Phenylobacterium zucineum HLK1: one gene and its partner. Each later gene encodes a partner of the first gene's protein in a complex. Links are inferred from orthologs where the notes say so. Each region holds a gene or a part of one and is shown in the gene's direction. Other genes may lie near its edges.

Evidence for each region.
Region 2: the proteins of dnaG (region 1) and PHZ_RS08505 are in contact, whole or in part, in a crystal structure (PDB 2R6A), measured with the Geobacillus stearothermophilus proteins. The link is inferred for Phenylobacterium zucineum HLK1 from one-to-one orthologs. Residues at the interface, in WP_049624496.1 of Geobacillus stearothermophilus: Lys456, Leu457, Leu458, Pro459, Ala460, Asn463, Ala464, Leu467, Leu535, Leu536, Ile537, Ala538, Gln544, Glu545, Asp548, Tyr549, His552; in WP_033016901.1 of Geobacillus stearothermophilus: Ser13, Glu15, Ala16, Gln18, Glu91, Leu92, Asp94, Ala95, Val96, Pro97, Thr98, Ala99, Ala100, Asn101, Tyr104, Tyr105, Ile108.

Annotation. Positions count from the first base shown.
Region 1 is NC_011144.1:2,961,837-2,973,409, reverse strand. The notes cover bases 8,637-11,573. They hold dnaG (DNA primase), read left to right. Parts: upstream 8,637-9,116; coding sequence 9,117-11,030; downstream 11,031-11,573. Other genes in these bases: rpoD (RNA polymerase sigma factor RpoD), read left to right, coding at 11,463-11,573; sigJ (RNA polymerase sigma factor SigJ), read left to right, coding at 8,637-9,023. Outside these bases: PHZ_RS14315 (TonB-dependent receptor domain-containing protein), read left to right, coding at 1-2,509; PHZ_RS14310 (cupin domain-containing protein), read left to right, coding at 2,578-2,994; PHZ_RS14305 (sigma-70 family RNA polymerase sigma factor), read left to right, coding at 3,051-3,602; PHZ_RS14300 (anti-sigma factor), read left to right, coding at 3,599-4,327; PHZ_RS14295 (HAD family hydrolase), read right to left, coding at 4,345-5,040; PHZ_RS14290 (DUF1272 domain-containing protein), read right to left, coding at 5,094-5,336; PHZ_RS14285 (DUF1330 domain-containing protein), read right to left, coding at 5,400-5,831; carA (glutamine-hydrolyzing carbamoyl-phosphate synthase small subunit), read left to right, coding at 5,904-7,073; PHZ_RS14275 (hypothetical protein), read left to right, coding at 7,182-7,577; PHZ_RS14270 (hypothetical protein), read left to right, coding at 7,600-8,148; more of sigJ, read left to right, coding at 8,160-8,636. UniProt on the Escherichia coli protein: RNA polymerase that catalyzes the synthesis of short RNA molecules used as primers for DNA polymerase during DNA replication.
Region 2 is NC_011144.1:1,742,836-1,754,429, reverse strand. Bases 8,536-11,493 are described here. They hold PHZ_RS08505 (replicative DNA helicase), read left to right. Parts: upstream 8,536-9,248; coding sequence 9,249-10,739; downstream 10,740-11,493. Other genes in these bases: radA (DNA repair protein RadA), read left to right, coding at 11,468-11,493; PHZ_RS08500 (Yip1 family protein), read right to left, coding at 10,756-11,358; rplI (50S ribosomal protein L9), read left to right, coding at 8,536-9,084. Outside these bases: PHZ_RS22115 (DUF4402 domain-containing protein), read left to right, coding at 1-277; PHZ_RS08550 (fimbrial biogenesis chaperone), read left to right, coding at 274-1,188; PHZ_RS08545 (hypothetical protein), read left to right, coding at 1,166-3,952; PHZ_RS21635 (DUF4402 domain-containing protein), read left to right, coding at 4,012-4,998; PHZ_RS21630 (calcium-binding protein), read left to right, coding at 5,109-6,422; PHZ_RS08530 (peroxiredoxin), read left to right, coding at 6,492-7,034; PHZ_RS08525 (DUF2059 domain-containing protein), read right to left, coding at 7,039-7,578; rpsF (30S ribosomal protein S6), read left to right, coding at 7,810-8,172; rpsR (30S ribosomal protein S18), read left to right, coding at 8,190-8,480; more of rplI, read left to right, coding at 8,494-8,535; more of radA, read left to right, coding at 11,494-11,594. UniProt on the Escherichia coli protein: The main replicative DNA helicase, it participates in initiation and elongation during chromosome replication. Travels ahead of the DNA replisome, separating dsDNA into templates for DNA synthesis.

The DNA of each region.
Region 1 (11,573 bases):
GGGCCTGGACGTCCGTACGCAATACGGCTGGTCCGACCTCGGCGGCGGCGAGACCGCCTTCATCAGCGCCGTCGGCGGCAAGAACTTCCTCGACGGCCGCGCGAACGTGACCGCGGCCCTGGAGTACTCCAACACCGACGCCATCGATCCGCGCGACCGCAAGTTCTCGCGTCCGGGCTCGCGCGAGGTGCTGGTCAACAACCCCATGCGCTACAACGACGGCCTCGACGCCTCGGTGTGGGGGACCTACGACCTCAGCTTCGCGCGCGACGTGCGCTACATCGACACCGCGACCGGTGGCGCGGTCTTCTCGAACAACAACTCGGACTCGATCTCGGGGGCCAACTTCCAGGGCAACGGCCAGCCCTGGCGCGACGGCCTGTACGCCGGCGGCTTCTCGATGATCGGCGGCTCGGGCACGCCCACCGACCTCTTCCAGACCGAGCTGCTGCCGGGGCTGGAGCGCTGGACCGGCTACGTGGCCGGCACGTTCGAGCTCACCGACAACCACCGCCTGTTCGGCGAGTTCAAGTACAACAACGCCAGGACGTCCTTCACGTCCCAGCCGACGTTCGACTACGGCATCTTCGTTCCGATCGACAATCCGTTCATGCCGGAGAGCATCCGCGAGAGCGCGCTGGCGCCCGGCGGGCTGGCGACGGCCGATTCCTGGCTGCCCGATCCGGGCGTGCTGGTGGGCCGCGACAACTTCGACCTCGGCCAGGTGCGCCGCGACGTCGAGCGCGAGACCTTCCGGTCGGTGATCGGCCTGGAAGGGGACTTCACCCCCGACATCGCCTACAGCCTGTCCTACACCTACGGCCAGACCAAGGAAGACAACCGGGAGCTCAACAACCGGAACAACCTGCGCTGGTTCGCCGCCATCGACGCGGTGCGCGACCCGGCCAGCGGGAACATCGTCTGCCGCTCCAGCCTCGATCCGTCGGCCATCCCGTACGGCGATCTCTACGGCAACGGCATCGACGCGGCCGCCTGGGCGGGAGCCTATGCGCCGAACGCCTCGGGCTGCGTGCCGGTGAACATCTTCGGCGAGAGCGTCTCGGACGAGGCGCGCGCCTGGATCAACGGCGTCGCCCGCTCCTCGGCCAAGATCGAGCAGCACGTGCTGAACGGTTACGTCTCGGGCAACACCGAGGCCTTCTTCCGCCTGCCGGCCGGCCCGGTCGGCTTCGTGCTGGGCGCCGAGTACCGCAAGGAGAAGAGCCGCTTCACGCCTTCGGACGAGGAGCTGCTGGGCGCGCAGTACGGCTATGACGTCACCTGGCTCGGCCAGGGCGCGATCAGCACCGGCGCGTTCGACGTCTACGAGCTGTTCGGCGAACTGGCGGTCCCGGTCCTGCGCGACCTGCCGTTCGTCCAGTCGCTGGACGTGAACGCCGCCTACCGGTTCTCGGACTATTCGACGATCAGCACGACCAACACCTGGAACCTCGGCGGACAGTGGCGGGTCAACGACGACCTGATGATCCGCGGCAGCCGCGCCCGGGCGGTCCGCGCGCCGAACATCAACGAGCTGTTCCTGCCGCAGACCCAGACGTTCCGCACGATCACCGACCCGTGCGATTACCGGAACGTCGAGGCGGGCAGCCAGTACCGCCTGGCCAACTGCATCGCCGACCTGGGCTTCGACCCGATCGCGACCCAGTTCATCAACACCACCTCCTCGTCGGTGGAAGGCGTGGTCGGCGGCAACCCGGACCTCGGCCCGGAGAAGGGCGACACCTGGACCCTCGGCGCGGTCTTCACGCCGCGCTTCGCGCCCGGCCTGTCGCTCTCGCTGGACTGGTACCGCATCCGGCTGACCGACGCGGTGAACCTGTTCACCGCCAACACCATCATCGAGAGCTGTTACGACCTCGAACAGCCGAACGACTTCTGCAACCTGTTCACCCGCGACGCGTCCACCCGCTTCGTGGACTCGTTCCAGGAGTACTCGGTGAACGTCTCGAAGTACGAGACCGAGGGCTTCGACTTCGTGGCCCAGTACCGCTTCCGTCCGACGGACTTCGGCCTGTCGCGGGATATCGGCGAATTCCAGCTCGCGCTGGCCGCCAACCGCACCACCAAGCTCGAGTTCACCGAGGTGGAGGGCGCCGATCCGTCGAGCGAGCTGGGCTACGTGGGCGCGCCCAAGTGGCAGGCCAACTTCGACCTGACCTGGATGTGGAACGACCTGATGGTCAACTACGGGTTCAACTGGTTCGACGAGACCAAGCGCTACACCGACGAGCGCCGCGCCTCGAGCCCGAACTACGTGCCCGAGGAGTACTGGTACTACTCGGAGCGGGCGACCCACGACATCCAGGTGCAGTACAACCTGCAGGACCGATACGCCCTCTACGGCGGGGTGAACAACTTCACCAACCAGCTGCCCGACCGCGGCACGACCGGCGTGAACTCGACCGGCGCCGCCGCCTTCACCTCGGGCGCCACGCCCGTGGGGCCGCTGGGCCGGTTCTTCTACGTGGGCCTGAAGGCCAGCTTCTAGGCCCGGCTTCCAGGCTTGGCCGCTCCGGCGGCTTGAGCAGACGACCGCGAGCTGCGCATCCTTTGCGGATGCGCAGCTTCGCCGTTCTCATCCCCCTCTCGCTGCTGGCCGCGCCCGCCGCGGCCCAGCCGGCCGTCGGGCCGCTGGTCAGGCCCATCGCCGTGATCGAGGCCACCCTCACCGGCCAGCCGATCTCGCCGCCGTCCGGCCCGGTGCGGGTGACCGTCTCGGAGACGACGATCGCCCCCGGCGAACGCCTGCCGCCGCACAAGCACCCGTACCCGCGGATCGTCCAGGTGCTGTCGGGCCGCCTGAAGGTCACCCACCTCGATACGGGGACGGTCAGCGAGCCGGCCCCCGGCGACTGGCTGGTGGACTCCGTGGACCAGTGGCACGAAGGCGTCGTCGTCGGAGACGAGCCGGTGCGCCTGCTGACCATCGACCAGGCGCCGCCCGGCGCGGCCGTCACCGTCCCCAGGCCCTAGCGGCAAGCCGCACCATTTCCTTGCGCAAGTCTCCGGGCGCGGGCAGCTTGCCCCCCGTGGCGACATCGACCGACTCCCTGGCCGCGCTGATGCCGCGCATCGCCGATGGCGACCGCGAGGCCCTGCGACAATTGTACGAGGCCACCTCCTCGAAGCTATTTGGCGTCTGCCTGCGTATCCTCGCCGACCGCGAGGAGTCCGAAGACGTGCTGCAGGAGGTCTACGTCACGATCTGGCGACGCGCCGACCGCTTCGATGCGGCCCGGGCGAGCGTCATGACGTGGATCGCCACCATCGCCCGCAACCGCGCGATCGACCGCCTCCGCGCGCGCGGCCCGATGGCCCGGGCCGAGCCGGTGGAAGAGCTCGAGATCGCCGACGAGAGCCAGGTGGGCGCCGAGGCCCTGCTGTCGGCCGCCGACGACCGGGCGCGCCTGGCCGCCTGCCTGGGCGAACTGGACGAGCGGACGCAGACGGTCATCCGCACCGCCTTCTTCGAAGGCGTCACCTATGACGCGCTGGCCCGGCGGATGGAGACGCCGCTGGGGACGGTGAAGAGCTGGATCCGCCGCGGTCTCGCCAAACTCCGGGGGTGCCTGGAGCAATGAGCGAAGCGCCCGAACTGGAAGGCCTCGAGGCCCTGGCCGCCGAGCACGCGCTGGGCGTGCTGACCGGCGCCGAGCGCGCCGAGGCCGAGGTCCGGATGGCCCGCGATCCCGTCTTCGCGGCCCAGGTGGACGCCTGGCGCATCCGCCTCGCGCCGCTGGTGGACGGCGTGACGCCGGTCGCCCCGCCCGCCGGCCTGTGGGAGCGGATCGCCAGGCGCCTGCCGGCCAATGACAATCCCCGCGCCGTGCGGCGGCTGAGATTCTGGCGCGCCGCCGCCATGGGCGGCTTCGGCCTGGCCGCCGCCAGCCTTGCGGCCGTCGTGGTGGTCGCCAACCGGCCGCCGACCGTGATCCAGGCCCCGCCGGCCCAGCCGGGGCCGCTGCTGAACGCCAGCCTGATGCCGCAGGCGGGCGGCGTGCAGCCGCTGTTCGTCGCCGCCTACGACCCGCAGCGGAAGGCGCTGATCGTCACCTCCCTGGTGCCGCCGGGGACCGATCCGCTGCACGTGCACCAGCTCTGGCTGATCCCGGGCGACGGCAAGCCGCGTTCGCTCGGCATGGTCGAGCCCGGGACGTCCCGGGCCATGCCGATGCCGGAGACCCTCGACCGGATGGTCTCGGAGGGCGCCGAACTCGCCGTCTCGGTCGAGCCGCCGGGCGGCTCCACGGATCCCCAGGGTCCGAGCGGCCCGATCGCGGCCCGCGGCGCGCTCGGCCGCATCTAGCCGGGCCGGATCCGGCCCTAGGTCAGCGCCCGCAGCCAGGCCGGCAGCTCGGCGAGGCTGGACAGCTCCGTAAAGCGCGGGTGGTTCTCCGGGGCGTCGGCGACCTCGTGCTCCCAGACCAGCTCATAAGGGACGTAGGCCGCATAGGCGCCCGCCTCCAGCGCCGGCAGGATGTCCGAGCGCATGGAGTTGCCGCACATGGCGGCCCGGGCTGCGCCCGCGCCGTGGCGGGCGAACACCCGCTCGTAGGTGCCCGCGTCCTTCTCGGAGACGATCTCGACGGCGACGAACAGTTCGCCGAGGCCCGAGGCCGCCAGCTTCTGCTCCTGGTGCAGCAGGTCGCCCTTGGTGATCAGCACCAGCCGGTAATCCTGGGCGAGGTCGGCCAGCGCCTGCTCGACGCCCGGCAGCGGCTCGACCGGATGGGTCAGCATCTCGCGCCCGGCGGCCAGGATCTCGGCGATCAGCCGGCTGGGCGCCTCGTTGCCGGTCAGCTCCATCGCCGTCTCGATCATCGAGAGCGTGAAGCCCTTCACGCCATAGCCGTAGAGCCGCAGGTTGCGCTTCTCGACGTCGCGCAGCTTGGCCATCAGGTCCTGCGGATCGGCCAGGTGCGCCATGAGCGCGACGAAGCGGTCCTGGGTCAGGCGGAAGATGCCTTCGTTGTGCCAGAGCGTGTCGTCGGCATCGAGGCCGACCGTGGTGATGCGCATGGCGCGCTCTTACGGCGCGTCCCCGGCGGTGCGCAATCTCGGGCGGTGCGCCGTCAGGCGCAGGCGGCGTGGGCCTTGAGGACGCGCTCGACCTGGGCCGGAAAGCGGGCGAGGGCCGCGGCCGGGCGGATCGGGCGGCGCACCAGCTCGCCGCCGCAGTTGGGGCAGGCGCCGCCGAGGCGGCTCTCGGCGCAGTCGGCGCAGAAGGTGCATTCGAAGGTGCAGATCCGCGCCTCCCGGCTGTCGGGCGGCAGGTCGCGGTCGCAGCATTCGCAGTTGGGTCGCAGGGCCAGCATGGCGGTCAGCATGATCCAACCGCCGCGCGGCGGAAAGGACAGGTTTCCCTCGATTCCTGCCGACTACTCCCCGAACCCTTCGCCGGGCTCCAGCGGCGACAGGCGCAGGAGGCGCGAGTCCGCCACGCCGGCGGTGCGGTGCTGCACCAGCTCGCGGTATTCGGGATCGCGGACCATGGCGATGAAGGCGTCGGCGTTGGGGTATTCGGCGATGAACGCCAGGTCCCAGGCCTCGGACTGCGGGCCCGTCACCATCACCTGCGGCTTGCCTGCCCAGACCTGCCGCCCGCCCAGGCGCTTGAAGATGGGGGCCGTGGTCCGGCCGTAGGCGCGGTAGGCGTCGAGCCCGGTCAGGTCCTTGCCGTGGTCGGGGTGGCCTTCCGGATACTCGGCCTTGGGCTTCAGCCGGATCAGGTTCAGCATGTGGATCGGCTGGTCGCGCGGCAGCGACTTGAACGCCTCCCAGGCCTCGCGTTCCGGATCGATGTGCGCCATAGCGTCCCTCCGATTGACCACGTAGGCGCGAGTCACTACCTACGCGGCCGTTTGCCTACAAGGAGAGACCCCATGAGCCGCGAACTGCTGCCCGGCGCAACTGGCGTGCTCGCGCTCGCGGATGGGACCGTCCTCCAGGGGATCGGCGTCGGCGCGGTCGGCGAGGCCGTCGGCGAGGTGTGCTTCAACACCGCCATGACCGGGTACCAGGAGATCCTCACCGACCCCTCCTACATGGCCCAGATCGTGGCCTTCACCTTCCCGCACGTGGGCAACGTGGGAACCAACGTGCAGGACATCGAGCAGATGTCGGGCTCGGCCGAGACGGCCGCCCGCGGCGCGATCTTCCGCGACGTCCCCACCCGCCCGGCCAACTGGCGGGCCGACGCCGATCTGGAGACGTGGATGGCCCGCCGCGGCGTCGTCGGCCTGGCCGGCGTCGACACCCGGGCCCTGACCCGCCGGATCCGCGAGCACGGCATGCCGCACGCGGTGATCGCCCATGACCCCGAGGGCAAGTTCGACCTGGACGCCCTGGTGGCCAAGGCGCGCGAATGGAACGGCCTCGTCGGGCTCGACCTGGCCAAGGACGCTTCGTGCCTGCAGCCGTTCGTCTACGAGGAGGGCCTGTGGAGCTGGGAGGAGGGCTACGCCAAGGCCCCCGAGCAGCCGAAGTACGACGTGGTGGTCATGGACTTCGGCGTGAAGCGCAACATCCTGCGCGCGCTGACGTCCGTCGGGGCGCGGGTGACGGTGGTGCCGGCCAACACGCCCGCCGAGGACATCCTGAAGCGCAATCCGGACGGTGTGCTGCTGTCGAACGGCCCGGGCGACCCGGCCGCCACGGGCGAGTACGCCGTGCCCGAGATCCGCAAGCTGGTGGACAGCGGCAAGCCGGTCTTCGGCATCTGCCTGGGCCACCAGATGCTGGCGCTCGCGCTCGGGGCCAAGACCGTGAAGATGGACCAGGGCCACCACGGCGCGAACCATCCCGTGAAGGACCTCACCACCGGAAAGGTGGAGATCGTCTCGATGAACCACGGCTTCACCGTCGACCGCGACAGCCTGCCGGCCCCCGTGGTCGAGACCCACGTCAGCCTGTTCGACGGCACCAACGCGGGCCTGGCCCTGACGGACAAGCCGGTCTTCTCCGTGCAGCACCACCCGGAGGCCTCGCCCGGCCCCACCGACAGCCTCTACCTGTTCGAACGGTTCGCCGGCCTGATGGACGGCAAGCGGTAGGCCGCGCGTCCTTTCCCGCCTGGGAGGGGAGAGAAAAAAATCCGCCGCCGCCGTGTCACACCGGCCGACCCTCCTCCGTCCTAGGGGCGTGGACGAGGGAGGCGCAGCGTGGCGCGCAACTGGGATCGATGGCTGGCGGGCCTGACCGCCGCGGTGCTGGGCGCCAATGGCCTGGCCATGCTCTTCGGGCCCCTGGCCTGGTATGACGCGGTTCCCGGCGTGCCGGCGACCGGCCCGTTCAATCCCCACTTCGTCCGGGACATCGGCGCGGCCTACCTGGTCGCGGCCCTCGGCCTGGCCTGGTTCGCCTGGCGACCGCGCCAGGGCTGGCCGGCCATGGCCGCCGGCGCGGCTTTCCTGACCTTCCACGCCGCCATCCACGTCTATGACGCCGCCTGCGGGACGAGCCCGCTCGCCGACGTGCGGCAGGACTTCGTCGGCGTCTACCTGCTGGCCGCCATCCCCCTGCTGCTCGCGCTCGTCCGCAGACCTGCGCCTCGCTGAGCCCATGACCGAGGAGAACGACATGCTCCTGAGAGCCTGCCTCTCGCGCTGGATCGACGGTTTCGAGCGGCGCTACGGCTACGATGCCGCCTATATGCGCCACGTGCTGCGGGCGAGCCCGGCCAGCCTGATGAAGTTCGGCTTCGGGACCCGCGCGGCCGATGTCAGGGCGGCGCCGGCCGAGGCGCTGGTCGCCGCCGGCCTGGTCGGCACGATGTCCGAGGACTGCGGCCCCTGCACCCAGATCGCCTGCGACATCGCCGTCGAGAACGGCGTCGATCCGGCGGTCCTCCGCGCCCTCCTGGACGGCGACGAGTCGGCGATGGGCGAGACGGCGGCGCTGGCCTGGCGCTTCGCCAGGGCGAGCCTTGCTCGCGACATGGAGGCCTGCGACCCGCTCCGCGACGAGATCGTGCGCCGCTGGGGCGATCCGGCGCTGGTCGCCATCTCGCTCGCGATCACCGCCTCGCGCATGTACCCGACGCTCAAGTACGCCCTCGGCTACGGCAAGGCCTGTTCCCGCGTCACGGTCGGCGGCGAAGCCATCGCCCCGCGCCGGCTGGCGGCGTAGGATCGCGGGCCATGGACGCCGTCCTCACCGACGCCTTCGAGGCCAGCCGGCCGCGGCTGAATCGGCTGGCCTACCGCATGCTGGGCTCGGTCGCCGAGGCCGAGGACGCCGTGCAGGACGCCTGGCTGCGCTGGACGCGGGCCGGGGAGGGGATCGCCGATCCCGCCGCCTGGCTCGTGCGCGCGACCACCCGCCTGTGCATCGACCGCCTGCGGGCGGCGAAGGCCGAGCGCGAGGCTTACCGCGGCCCCTGGCTGCCCGAGCCGCTGATCGAGCCCCTGACCGAGGACCCCGTGGAGCGGGCCGAGGACGTCTCGGTGGCCTTCCTGCTGGCGCTGGAGCGGCTCTCGCCGCTGGAGCGGGCGGTGTTCCTGCTGCACGACGTGTTCGAACAGGACTACGCCCAGGTCGCCGAGACCCTCGGCCGCTCGGAAGCGGCCGTGCGCCAGCTCGCCAGCCGCGCGCGGGCCCACGTGCAGGACGCCAGGCCCCGGTTCTCGGTGGACCACCAGAAGGCCGTGCGGCTGGCCGAGGCGTTCGCCCACGCCGCGCTCACCGCCGACGCGAGCGCGCTCTCCTCGCTGCTGGCCGAGGACGCGATCCTCGTCAGCGACGGCGGCGGCAAGCGGACGGCGGCGCTTCGGGTGCTGGTCGGCCGGGATGACGTGATGTCGCTGCTGCGCGGGGTCCGCTGGCGCTATCCGGCCTACTACGGCGCCGGCGCCTACGAGACGGTGCGGATCAACGGCTATCCGGGGCTGCTGCTGCGGCTGGAGGACGGGCCCCAGACGTTCGCCTTCCAGCCCGACGAGGAGGGGCGGATCGCCGCCATCTACATCATGCGCAATCCGGAGAAGCTGGCGCATCTCCGCTAGCGACCGACTCGTCGCACCGTTTCGGCGCTATCATCCACAGGCGCGCGCGACTCATCCACAGGCCCTCGCCGCGCAAGGTGGTAGCGGTTTCCCATGGTCGGGCGGTTCGACGAGCGCTTCATCGAAGAGATCAAGGGACGGCTGCGGCCGTCCGACGTGATCGGCAAGACCGTGAAGCTGCGCAAGCAGGGCCGCGAGTACGTGGGCCTGTCGCCGTTCAACAAGGAGAAGACCCCCTCGTTCTTCGTGAACGACGAGAAGGGCCAGTTCTTCGATTTCTCGTCGGGCAAGACCGGCGACATCATCACCTTCCTGCAGGAGACCGAGCGGCTCTCGTTCGCCGAGGCGGTGGAAAAGCTGGCGGCCGAGGCGGGGCTGGCGCTGCCGGCGGCAGACCCGCGCGGCGCCGAGGTCGAGAAGAAGCGCCAGGGCCTCGCCGACTGGCTGGAGCTGGCCGCCCAGTGGTTCGAGGCCGAGCTGAAACGGCCGGTGGGCCGCGACGCCCGCGCATACCTCGAGAAGCGCGGCCTGCCCGAGAAGGAATGGGCGAGGTTCCGCCTGGGCTTCTCGCCTTCGGGCCGCACCGCGCTGAAGGACTATCTGGTGACCAAGGGCGCCCGTCCGGCCGAGCTGGTCGAGGCGGGCCTGCTGATCGCCCCCGAGGACGGCGGCGCGCCCTACGACCGCTTCCGCGACCGGATCATCTTCCCGATCCTGGACGCCCGCGGCCGGGTGGTCTCGTTCGGCGGCCGGGCGATGGACCCGAACGCCCGCGCCAAGTACCTGAACGGCCCCGAGACGGTGGTCTTCCACAAGGGGAACAACCTCTACGGCCTCTCCGAGGCGCGGAAGATCCTGGCCGCGGCGCCGACCGGCGACGAGCCGCCGCTGGTCGTGGTGGAAGGCTACATGGACGTGATCGCCTGCCAACGGGCGGGCATTCCGTCCGTCGCGCCCATGGGCACGGCGCTGACCGAGGAGCAGATGGAGGTGCTGTGGCGCCACCATCCCGAACCGACGCTGTGCTTCGACGGCGACCGGGCGGGCCGGCAGGCCGCCGGGCGGGCCATCGACCGGGCGCTGCCGCTGCTGAAGCCCGGCAAGAGCTTCAAGTTCGCCCTGGTCGAGGGGGGCAAGGACCCCGACGACGTGCTGCGCGAGCAGGGCCCCGCGGCCTTGAAGTCGCAGCTGGAGAAGACCACGCCGTTCGCCGAGGCGCTGTTCGTGCGCGAGCGCGACCTGGAGCCGCTGGACACGCCCGAGCGGCGCACCGCGCTGAAGGTGCGCCTGCGCAAGCTCGCCGCCACGATCGCCGATCCGGACCTGGCGCAGGCCTACAAGGAGGACCTGCTGGGCCGGTTCGAGCAGCTGTGGCCCACCCAGCAGCCGGTCTACACCGTGGGCGCGGCCGGCCGGGAGCTGTCGCGTCACCGCTGGGCCAAGAAGGGCGCGCTGGCCGGCGCGAGCCCCGAGACCAAGCAGGCGGCCCAGGACCTGAAGGCCTCGCCCCGGCCGCTCGCGGCGGCCCTGGCGGTCGCGGCGCTGCACGATCCCAGCCTGATCGACAACTCCATCGAGCTGGTGGGGGCCCGCGGCTTCGGCGACGAACGGCTGGACGCCATCGCCCAGGCGCTGGTGCAGATCCGCTACGAGACCGACGAGGCCGAGTTCGACGGCGTGGTGCGCCGCCTGCGCTCCCGCGGGGTGTCGCAGGAGCTGATCGCCAAGCTGGAGCGGGACGCCCGGCGCGCCGGCGTGAGCGCCCCGTTCCTCGACGCCACGGCCGCCCGCGACCGGGTCCGGGCGCTGTGGAGCCAGGCGTTCGAGCTCCTGATGAAGCTGGAGGCCCTGGAGCGGGCGGTGGCGAGCGCCGTGGGCGACATGGCCCGCGATCCCAGCGCCGCCGCGGCCCTGATCAACCTGAAGGCCGAGCGGGACCACCTGCGCAAGCTGGTCAACTCGGACTGGGCCGGCGAGGCGCACGACAAGCCGGTGCTGCCCCATTGAGGGGTGCGGCGAATCCGCACTGGCACGGGGACTGCCGCAAATCCTCGAACGAATTCATTCGCCTCGGCCGGACGCGGGGGCGCCTTGACTTGCGGGACTCGGCTTGCCATCTGGCGGCGTGCGGATTTAGCGCGCTGTTGACAGGCATCGACCGGGCCGCTGCGACCTTTCGGGCGCGCCCACCTTTAAAGCGGATGCCTCCCTCGATGCGCGGTGATCCCAGGGCTTGCGCTGCGGGGGGCGACCTTCGCGGTCGCTCGGTCGTGGCGGAGCTGCGGCCAGTGGAGCGGGCGCCTGAACACGCACGATCAAAACGGAACGAATTTGGCGGAATACGGGTCGTAACGTCGCGGCCCCTAAGCATTTGAACGCCGCACATTATCTCGGGCCCGCGTCTTGCAGGAGACGGGGACGCCCATGCCGGAGAACTCGATGAGCTCGAACACAGCCGAAGCCGAAACGCCCGAAACCACCCAAGGCGACGGCCCGCTGCTCGACCTGACCGACGCCGCGGTCAAGAAGTTCATCAAGCAGGCCAAGGCC
Region 2 (11,594 bases), 1.2 Mb from region 1 along the record:
ATTAACCATTAGGGGTCAACCTGGGGACGTAGTCTCGACGACCGTTCCCGAGAGCTTTACGGTCGTCCGAAGCGGGGGCGAGGAATCATTGACCGTGAAGACGAACACGAGCGCCGAGTACCAGATCGGCAGCGGCGACGTCGTGCTGGGCGGCGCCATACTCAACGGCAACACGATGAGCGTGGACATCGGGGGATCGCTGAACCTGGCTTCAGCCCAGAACCTGGTGCCGGGTCCCTACGAGGGCGTCCTCGTCGTCGTGGTGCAATACAATTGAGCCGCCCGGCCCTTTTCACGGCGCTCGCCCTCCTCACCTTCGTTGGCGCCGCCGACGCCTGGGGACAGCAGCCGTCCGCCCCTCCGCCGGTGTCGGTCACGACCGTCGGCGCGAACCTCAACATCACGCCCAAGCGGGTGACGTTCGATCCGCAACGCCGCACCGCTAGCGTCTACATCTTCAACCAGGGCACGGCCGCGGCGACCTTCGACATCGCCATGGTCGACCGCGCGATGCTGCCCGACGGCCAGATCGTCGCCGTCGCCGACACCGCCGAGCGCCCCGAGGCGAAGGCCGTGGCGGACAAGGTCGCCTCGGCCAAGGACATGCTTCTGGTCTCGCCTCGCCGCGCGACGCTGGCGCCCGGTCAGGGACAGACGATCCGCCTGCGGGTCGCCTCCGTGCCGCAGGACGCCAAGGGCGAGTACCGCACGCACCTGACCGTCACCACCATCCCGCCGCCGAGCGTCGGCACGACCGCCGAGGACGTGGCGGGCGGCGCCGGCAACGAGCTGCGCTTCCAGATCACCTCGGTGTTCGGCCTCAGCATCCCGGCCATCGTCCGGGTGAGCGAGCCCGACGTGCGGGCGGCGATCGAGGACGCCCATATTGAGTACGTGGACCTCTCGTCGGACGGCCGCAGCGACCCTAAACGTACGCCCGTCATGGCTTTCGACCTGGTCCGCGTCGGTGCGAATTCCCTCTTCGGGAACGTCGAGGTGCGGGCCGCCGGCAAGCGAGGCGACCCGATCGGCGTCGCGCGAGGGGTGGGCGTCTATACCGAGATCGACCGCCGCTCCATGCGCGTTCCCCTGACGCGTGCGCCTGCCGCCGGTGAGAAGCTGGAAGTCACCTTCACCGACGACGACACGTCTCCGGGCAAGCTTCTTGCGACCGTTCAAGCGCCCTAGATGGATTACGTGCTCCGTTCCTGCAGCCCTTGTCCTCCTAGCCGCCGCCCCTGGCCAGGCGGCTGACGGCGCTGCAACGACGGCCCCGGCTGGATCGGCGATCCAGCCGCGGGCTGACGTCATCGATCCCGGGAACCTGGTTCTCTTTTCCGTAGAACTGGACCAGCTCACCCTGACCGACGGCCTTGCGGCCTACGGCGATCCCACAGACCCCTACCTGCCCGTCGGCGAGCTCACCCGGCTCCTCGAGATGGACGTCGACGTCCTGCCGGCCGAGGGGCGGGTCATCGGCCGGGTCGGCGAGGCCCGCCGCTCCCTGATCATCGACCTGAAGACCGGCACCGCGCGCGAGGGCGCCCGCGCCGAGGCGCTGTCCACCGACGACATCGCGGTCACACCGACCGAGGTCTACCTGCGCGCCTCGGCCGCCACGCGCCTGCTTCCGATGAAGTTCGAGATCAGCGTCGAGGCGCTCTCGATCAAGATCATCGCCCAGGAGCCGCTGCCCATCCAGTCGCGGCGCGAGCGCATGGCCCGGCTGCGCAACCTCGGAACGGACCCGCAGGCCGGCGCCGCCGAGAGTCTCGTGGTCGATCCGCCGTACCGCGCCGCAAGCCTCCCGGCCTTCGACGTCCAGCTCGCCACCGGAGTCCAGACCGAGGATCCCCAGACGCCCTTCCGCTACGACGTGCGGGCGGCGGCCGATCTCGCCTACGGCAACTTCCAGGGCTACCTCGGCTCGGACGAGACCGGGCGCCCCTCCTCGGCCCGGGTCCTGTTCGAGCGGCGCTCGCTCCAGGGCGGGCTGCTTGGGCCGCTCAAGGCCCGTGTGGTCAGCATCGGCGATGTCTACACCCCCGCCCTGTCGCTCGGGCCGCGGGCGGTCGGGGGCCGGGGCTTCAGCCTTTCAACGGTCCCGCTGGACGAGACCAACATCTTCAACCGCATCGACCTGCGGGGCGAGCTGCCCATCGGCTACGACGTCGAACTCTACATCAACGACGTCCTGCGGAGCGGCCAGAACACCCCCGCGAAAGGCCGCTACGAGTTCCTGAACGTGCCGCTCGCCCCCGGGGTGAACGTGATCCGCATCGTCACCTACGGGCCGCGGGGCGAACGCAGCGAGCAGACCCGGATCATCAACGTCGGCGGCGGCCTGCTGCCGCGCGGTCGGGCGACCTTCGAACTGGGCGCGGTCGAACAGGACCGGGAGGTCTTCACGTTCGACGGCCTCGGCTCGGCGCCGAGCACGCTGGAGCGCGCCGGCGGCTTCCGTGCCGTGGCGGCGGTGAACTACGGCCTGACCTCGTTCCTCACGCTCTCCGGCGGCGCGGCGCTCGTTCCGATCGACGAGGAGAAGTACCGCGCGGCCTACAATGTGGGCCTGCGCACCTCGCTGCTGGGCTTCTCCACCCAGGTCGACCTAGCCGCGGACGACCGAGGCCGGACAGGCGCCTTCATCGGTCTGGCCGGCCAGGTCAGCGGCGCCTCGATCGTCCTGCGCCACGCCGAGTTCCGTCGCGGGTTCCTGGACGAGAACGGCCCCGGCTTCGACCGCTCCCGCCCGACCCGCCAGCGGACAGAGCTCTCGGTGGATGCGAGCGTCGAGCTGACGGGCCGGATCATCCCGATCTCGGCCCGGGCCGCCCGCTACGCCTACGCCGACGGGACCCTCAACTACCTGGGCTCGCTCCGCGCCTCCACCTCGGTGGCCAACGTGCTGGTCTCGTCGGGCTTCGAATACGAGCGGACCGACGGCCGGGCCAGCACGTACGAGCGCCTCACCGGCTACGTCGCCGCCTCCACCTTCCGCGACTACGCCTGGCAGCTGCGCGCCGCTCTCGACTACGACATCCTGCCCGAGCTCACGGCGCGGTCCCTGGCGATCACCGCCGACCGCGACATCACCGACACCTGGGCCGTGCGGCTGGGGGTCGGCCAGCCGCTCGACGACCTGGAGGGCACGAACTTCACGGTCTCCAGCATCCACCGCCTGCGGATGGGCGACCTGGCGCTGAGCGGCGACTACAACAACCGCGACAACTCCTGGAGCCTCGGCGCGCAGCTGAGCTTCGGCCTGAACTACAACCCGGCGGCGGGCGGCTATCAGATGACGCGTCCGGGCCCCGGATCGGGCGGCAGCGTCCTCTTCCACGCCTTCCTGGACGAGAACGCGAACGGCGTCTTCGATCCGGGCGAGGAGCCGGTGAAGGACGTGACCCTCGAGGGCGGGCTGACGCGCGTGAAGACGGGCCCGGACGGCCGCGCCTTCGTGTCCGGCATCGGCGCTGGCCCCACGGCGCGCCTCCTGGTCGGCCTGGACCAGTTGGAGAACCCTTCCGTCTCGACGCCCCCCACCACCCTCGACCTTCGCCCCCGGCCCGGGTCGACGATGGAGATCGCCTATCCGATGCAGCCAACCGGCGACGTGATGGTCCGGCTGATCCTGCGCCGCCCCGACGGCGATCCCGTAGGCCTGGCGGCCGCCCGCCTGGTCCTCATCGGCGAGAAGGGGCGCACGTACGAGGCCGGCACCGAGTTCGACGGCACGGCGATCTTCTCGGGCGTTCCCGTGGGGCGCTATCGGGTGGAGCTCGAGCCCGAGCAGGCGCGGCGGCTGCGGATGCGGCTGGCTGCGCCGCTGACCGCCGTCGTCAAGAACGACGGCGGCTTCGGAACCGACGTGCAGGGTGAAGTCCTCTTCGAGCCGCGCCCTGAGGACGTCGAGCAGACGTCAAGCACGTTGGAAGATGCGGCAGCTTAGTATAGAGGCCTCCCAACTTGTCCGTTCAGCGTAATACCCTCCCCGGCCGCAGGAAGTTCATGCAACTGAGACTTGCAATTCAGGTGATGCTGATTGCATTGCTTGGGCAGGCCGGCGCGGCCCAGGCCCAGACGTTCGGGCTGGGGATCACCGCGTCCCGCCCGGACCTCGGCAGCGTGACCTCGGCCGACGTCGGCGACACCGTCTTCCGGGTGGACGCCGCCACCGGCGCCATCAGCAAGGTCAGCGGCGGCGGCGCCCGTCTGGGCACGGGCACGTCGGTGGTGACCGTCACCGTCACCTGCGGGAACCAGAACGCCTGCAACTCGCGGACCCTGAACGGGACGATCTCGGCCGTCGGCACGCCGACCGGGCGCGCCGGCCCGATGACCAACTTCGACCTGGCGGGATCGGTCATCTCCAACGAGAGCGGCTCGAACCCGCGGACGTTCAGGGTCGGCGCCATCGGAAAGAACTCGTCGAAGACCTTCACCGTCGGCATGGACTTCCCCATCAAGGGCGACAACGCCGGCGGCGGAACGAACGCGGCCCAGTCGTCCTTCACGATCACCCTGACGCCCAACGGCTCAGGGAACACCGTCTCGAAGACCGGGACGGGCCTGGCGACGGTCTATCGGTCGCTCGGCATCGCCAAGAACAGCGACCTGTCCTTCGGCCGGATCGTGCGCCCCGGCAGCGGCAATGGCACGGTCACGATCAACGCCATCACCGGCCTGCGCAGCCTGGGCGGCGCGGCGGTGGGACTGCCGACCCCCTCTCCCTCGCGGGCCAACTACACCGTCTCTGGCGAAGGCGGGCGAACCTTGTCGGTCACCATCCCCTCCTCGATCGTCATGACCCGCGAGGGCGGGACCGAGACGCTTACGGTGACCACGACGAACACCGCCTCGACCCCCAAGCTGAGCTCGATCCTGGGCATGGCGGGAACCTACACCTTCTCGGTCGGCGGCTCGTTCCCGCTGGACAGCACGACGGCGTCGGGCGCCTACAGCGGCGTCTTCAACGTATCGGTGGCGTACAACTGAGGACGGCAGGCTTCTTGCTGACCCGTCCTCCGAAATCGGCGTCGCCGCGGCGGCGCAGCGGCCGTTGAGGGCCGGACTGTACCAATTTGGGGCTAGGGGACCGCTCTGACATGTCGATCATCATCAGCTTCGGGGGCGTCCCCGACGGCGCGTTCAACCTCTACGAGGAAGCGGGCTTCCGGTTCACGACGGCCACCAACGCCCCCGACGCCTTCGAGGGCGGCCTGAGCATCGCCGACCTCGGCACGGGCGAATACATCTTCGTGCGCAACACGGCCGACACCGCCACGGTCGAGAAGCTGGACGGCGGCGCGTTCGGCGTGAGTTCGGTCGATCTCGACGGCTTCCGCTGGACCGGCTTCACGCCGGCCGGGGAGCCCATCCCCGGCTCGTCCGCGGTCCAGATCAACTTCATCGGCTACAAGAGCGACGGGACGACGGTCAGCTGGTCGTTCAGCACCGACGCGAGTTCCGGCTTCCAGACGGCGGTGCTGCCGGCCGACTTCCAGGGCGGGCTGCTGGCGTTCCAGTGGTACGCCGAGGGCGGCTCGGGCCTGACGCTGTTCGACAACCTGACCCTCCAGCAGAACCGTCCCCCGGTGGCGGAGGACTACTCCGGCGAGGGCCGCGCGGGCGAGACGTTCATCGGCCAGCTGGCCGCCTCGGACCCCGACGGGCAGGCGCTGGTCTTCCAGCCGGTGGGCGACCTCCCCCAAGGCGTCACCCTCGATCCCGACGGGCGGTTCTACGTCGAGCCGCTGGAGAGCGACCTGGACCTGCCGGCCGGCCAGAGCCGGGTCGTCACCTTCCAGTACGCGGTGAGCGACGGCGAGGCGGCCTCCGAGCCCCAGACCGTCACCTTCGAGATCCAGGGGGTGACCGCGCCGGGCAAGGTCATCTGGGGCGACAACAAGTCCAATACCCTGACCGGCGATTCCGGTCCCGACACGATCTGGGGCTGGAACGGCGAGGACACCATCGCCGGCGACCGCGGCGACGACTGGCTGGACGGCGACAACGGCAAGGACAACCTCTCGGGCGGGGCCGGCGCCGACACCCTGTGGGGCGGCAACGGCAAGGACACCCTCGTGGGCGGCGCCGGCGACGACAAGCTGTTCGGCGGCCTGGGCGAGGATCACTTCATCTTCGACCAGGGCTCGGGTCGCGACGTGATCTTCGACTTCCAGTCGGGTCACTGGGAGCACCACAAGCACGGCTGGGGCTGGGGCGGCTCAGGCAAGCGTTGGGAGCCGGGCGACCTGATCCAGATCTCGCCGGCGACCGTCGGCAGCTTCGACGAGCTGATGCAGCACGCCGAGCAGAAGTGGTACGGCGTCGAGTTCGACTTCGGCGACGGCTCGTCCCTGACGCTGATGGGCGTGAGCCTGTGGTCGCTGAACGTGGACGACTTCCTCTTCGCATAGCGGCGATCTAGCATCCGGACCGAAGGCTCCGCCGTATCCCTACGGCAGGAGCCAAACCGGGAGATCCACATGCACCGCCTCGTCGCCGCCGCCGCGCTCTGCGCGGTGATCGCCACCCCCGCCGCAGCCGCCCTCAAGCCCGGGGACAAGGCGCCGGACTTCACGGCCCAGGGCTACCAGGCGGGCAAGCCCCTCACCTTCTCGCTCGCCGAGGCGCGGAAGAAGGGGCCGGTGGTGCTCTACTTCTTCCCGGCGGCCGACACGAAAGGCTGCAACATCGAGGCGAAGATGTTCGCCGACGCCATCCCGCAGTTCCAGGCGGCGGGGGCGACCGTGATCGGCGTGACCGCCGGCAACCTCGACAAGCTGCAGCAGATCTCGTCCGACACCGACAAGTGCTCGGGCAAGTTCCCGGTGGCCGCCGATCCGGGGGCCAAGATCGCCAAGCAGTACGACGCCGTGCTGGCGATGAAGCCCGACTGGTCCGACCGGACGTCCTATGTGATCGCGCCCGGCGGCCAGGTGATCCACACCTATTCCAAGCTGGACCCGTCCGAGCACGTCTCCCAGACCCTCAGCGCCGTCAAAGGCTGGAAGGCGGCGAAGAAGTAGCCGCTCAGGAAGGGGTGGGCCGGGAGTCGGCGTCGCAGCCGAACCTGTCGCAGAGCCGGCGCAGGATCTCGCCCTGCGCCGGCGGCATCAGCTCCTCCGTGATCGCGATGGATTCCTGCATCAGCTGCGGAATCCGCGTGATGGCGGCCTGGCCCACCGGGCTCTCGTAGAAGACGACCATCGCCTCGAGCTCCGCCTCGGTGAACGTCCTGGCGTAGACCGGCGTCATCCGCGCCATGAGCTTCGGCGTCACCTCCTCGCGCATGACGTCACGGACGATATGGGCGACGGCGACCCGCTCCTCGTCGCTGAGGTTCAGGTTCGACGAGGCGGCCATCTGGGTGATGATGGCCTGGGTGAGGAGGTCCGCCTGGTTCTCGGCCCCCGTCGCCTTCAACAGCCGCTGGACGAGCTCGAGCGCCTTGGGGGACGGCGACGCCGCCTGCGGTCTTGCCGGCGGGGATGCACCCTGGGACCAGGCCGCCGCAGGCGCAGAGGCCCCAAGCGCGACGACGAGGGCGGCGGCGGCAAGCCTGCGGAACATGGGCGACTCCGGATTGATGGGGCAGGTTCCGCAAGGCAGAGCTGCAGCGCAACCCCGAATTTCCTTGCCCTTCCAGGGGTTTTCCCCTATTGGCCCGCGTCTTCACGGAAGGCGGTCTCATGCGGAACGCGAAAGGGCCGGGAACCCCCCGGTCGCCGCGCTGAGAGCCATCGTTTCCGGCGGACCTTCCGCCGCCGGACGCGCCGCCCTCCCAACCGGAAGAAGGAACTGATGGCCCTCTACGAACACGTGGTCATTTCGCGGCAGGATATCTCGCCGCAGCAGGCCGAAGCCCTGAACGACCAGCTGAAAGCCCTCATCGAACAAGGCGGCGGCTCCGTCGCCAAGATCGAGTACTGGGGTCTGCGCAACCTGACCTACCGGATCAAGAAGAACCGCAAGGGTCACTACTCCCTGCTCGCGATCGACGCTCCGGCGGACGCGGTCAAGGAGATGGAGCGCCAGCTGTCGATCAACGAAGACGTCCTGCGCTACATGACCGTCCGCGTGGACGAACTCGACCTCGAGCTCTCCCCGATCCTCGCCCGCCGCGATCGCGAACGCGAACGCCGCGACGACTCTCCGCAATTCTAGGAAAGGGAGGCTCTCGCATGTCCGAAGAAACCTCCACGGCCGCCACCGGGTCTGCGACCGTCGGCGCTCCCGCCGGCGGCGCTCCGCGCCGTCCGTTCTTCCGCCGCCGCAAGGTGTGCCCGTTCTCCGGCGCCAACGCCCCGAAGATCGACTACAAGGACGTCAAGCTCCTGCAGCGCTACGTGTCCGAGCGCGGCAAGATCGTGCCGTCGCGCATCACCGCGGTGTCCGCCAAGAAGCAGCGCGAGCTGGCCAAGGCCATCAAGCGCGCCCGTTTCCTGGCGCTGCTCCCCTACGTCGTGAAGTAAGGGGGAAGGTCCGATGAAAGTCATTCTGCTCGAACGGCTGGAAGGCTGGGGCGGCCTCGGCGACGTCGTCGACGTCAAGGACGGCTACGCCCGCAACTTCCTCCTCCCCCGCCAGAAGGCGCTCCGCGCCAACGGCGCGAACCTCAAGGTCTTCGAGGCGCAGCGCGCCGAGATCGAAGCCCGCAACGCCAAGGCCAAGGAAGCCGCCGGCAAGGCCGGTGAGAAGCTCGACGGCACGCAGTACGTCCTGATCCGTCAGGCGGGCGAGTCCGGCCAGCTCTACGGCTCGGTGTCGGGCCGCGACGTGGCCGACGCGGTCAACGCCGAAGGCGGCAAGGTCGAGCGCTCGATGGTCGTGCTGGACAAGCCGATCAAGACGCTCGGCATGCACGAGGTGAAGATCCGGCTGCATTCGGAAGTGGCGGTCACCGTCACCCTGAACATCGCCCGCAGCCAGGACGAAGCCGACCGTCAGGCCCGCGGCGAGAACGTGATCGCCTCGCAGTTCGAGGACGAGCGCATGGCGGCCGAACAGGCCGCGGCCGACCTGCTGGAAGGCGGCGCCGGCCAGCAGGCCAGCGAGTACACCGAAGCCCAGGCCTAAGGCCCGCTTCGATAGGTTGCGAGACGGCGCGGGGGGCTTCCTCCCGCGCCGTTTTTCGTGCAGCCAAGCTTCATCCACAGGTTCAGAAAAGTTCTGGGGAGAATTGGTCGCAGCGACATGTGGCGCCCGTGATCGGACGGCCCTGGACCGCTATCGATTGAGGCATGGCGATCGTTCCGGCTCTTGATCTGCGCCCCGTCTCGAACGACGCGGCGATCCCCCACGCTCCAGCCAACATCGAGGCCGAGCAGGCGCTGCTGGGCGCCCTGCTCTACGACAACGCGGCCTTCGAGCGCCTCGGCGACAACTTGCAGGCGCGCCACTTCTTCGAGCCCTTCCACCAGCGGCTCTACGCGGCCATCGAGACCCACATCCGCAAGGGCCAGCTCGCGGAGCCGATCCTGCTCGCCGAGCAGTTCGCCCGCGACCCAGCATTCGAGGAGCTGGGCGGCGTCCGCTACCTGGCCGATCTCGTGGAGCGCGCCCCGCCCGCGGCCAACGCCCCGGACTATGCACGGGCGATCTACGACCTCGCCCTGCGGCGTGACCTGATCCGGATCGGCGGCGACATCGCCGCCCAGGCCCAGGCGGGCGACGCCGAGCTCGACGCCCGCGAACAGATCGAACAGGCCGAACAGCAGCTCTACCAGCTGGCCGAGACCGGCGGCGTCTCCCAGGGCTTCGTGCCGTTCTCCGACGCCCTGCAGGGCGCGCTGGCCATGGCGGCCGAGGCGCACAGCCGCGACGGCGGGCTCGCCGGCCTCTCCACCGGCCTGATCGACCTCGACCAGAAGATCGGCGGCATGCACCCGTCCGACCTGATGATCCTGGCCGCCCGCCCGTCGATGGGGAAGACCTCGCTCGCCTGCAACATCGCCTTCGACGTCGCCCGCAACTACGCCTGGGAGCCCCAGCCCGACGGCTCCCGCAAGACGGTCCGCGGCGGCGTGGTGGCCTTCTTCTCGCTGGAAATGAGCGCCGAGCAGCTCGCCCTGCGCCTGCTCGCCGAGGCCTCGGGCGTCTCGGGCGACCGGCTGCGCAAGGGCGAGATCGACGCCATGGAGTTCGGCCGCATCCGCGATGCGGCCATGGAGATCCAGGAGGCGCCGCTCTACATCGACGCCACCGGCGGCATCACCCTGGCCAAGCTGGTGGCCCGCGCCCGCCGGCTGAAGCGGATGGTCGGCCTCGACCTGATTATCGTGGACTACCTCCAGCTGGTCACGACCGGCTCCGGCGGCCCCGACAACCGGGTGCAGGAGGTCTCGATGATCACCCAGGGCATGAAGGCGCTGGCCAAGGAGCTGAACGTGCCGGTGCTGGCGCTCAGCCAGCTCAGCCGCCAGGTCGAGAACCGCGAGGACAAGAAGCCCCAGCTCTCGGACCTGCGCGAATCCGGCTCGATCGAACAGGACGCCGACATGGTGATGTTCGTGTACCGCGAGGAGTACTACCTCAGCCGCCTGGAGCCCCGCGAAGGCACCGAGGAGCACTTCAAGTGGCAGGAGCAGATGGACCAGGTGCAGGGGCTGGCCGAGCTCATTATCGGCAAGCAGCGTCACGGCCCCATCGGCACGGTGAAGCTGTCGTTCAACTCCGACACGACCAAGTTCGGCAACCTGGCCCGCGACTCGAGCCGCTACGAGCCCCACTAGGGCGGCGGCCGCGCCCCTACGAGAACTGCAGCGGCCCGCCCAGCTCGGCCGCCCGGGCGATCGCCAGGGCCCTGAGCGCGCCCACCGCGAGCGCGGCCAGCAGGATGCTGGCGAAGTAGGTCAGGGCCCTCTCCGGATCGGGCCGCATCAGCCGCGGCAGGCCCAGGTAGAGCGTCCAGGCGCACCAGAGCGCCGCGAGCAGCCCCACCGGGAGCGCGAGGTTCGGGTAGAGATGGGCCGCCCCCGCCACCCAGGCGGCCGCGCCCGAATAGCCGACCAGCTTGAGCGCCTGGTCCCGCTCCCGCAGCCCGCCGAATAGGGGCCCCATGGCGGCGACCAGCCAGGCGAGCCCCCAGACCCCGACCAGCGTCAGCACATAGCCGACCACCGCCTCCGACAGGATCGAGACGAGGCTGGGGCGGACGCCCACGTCCGCGAAGCTGATCCCGAACAGATAGGTCCCGAGCGCTCCGCACACGGCCGGTATGGCGGCCAGCGGCGCCACGAAGCGGCCCAGCACCTGGCGCTCGCCGCCCGGTTCCGGTGCGACGGTCTCCCAGGTTCGCGCCGGCCGCAGGATCATCGCGCCGGCCCGCCGGGCCAGCCACGCCAGACTCATCCAGCCCTCCGAACAGCTCCCGGCATCTGACTAGCACGCGCCGCGTGGCCGCACAGACCCCGGCGCTGCGGTCGGCTAGACTTGGGATCCCTCGAATCAGGAGCATCCCGTGGCCCGCGACGGCGCCGTCTATGCCTGCCAGTCCTGCGGCGCCGTGCAGACCCGCTGGTCCGGGCAGTGTCCCGCCTGCGGGGCCTGGAACTCGCTGGTCGAGGAGCTGACCAGCCGCCCGCCGG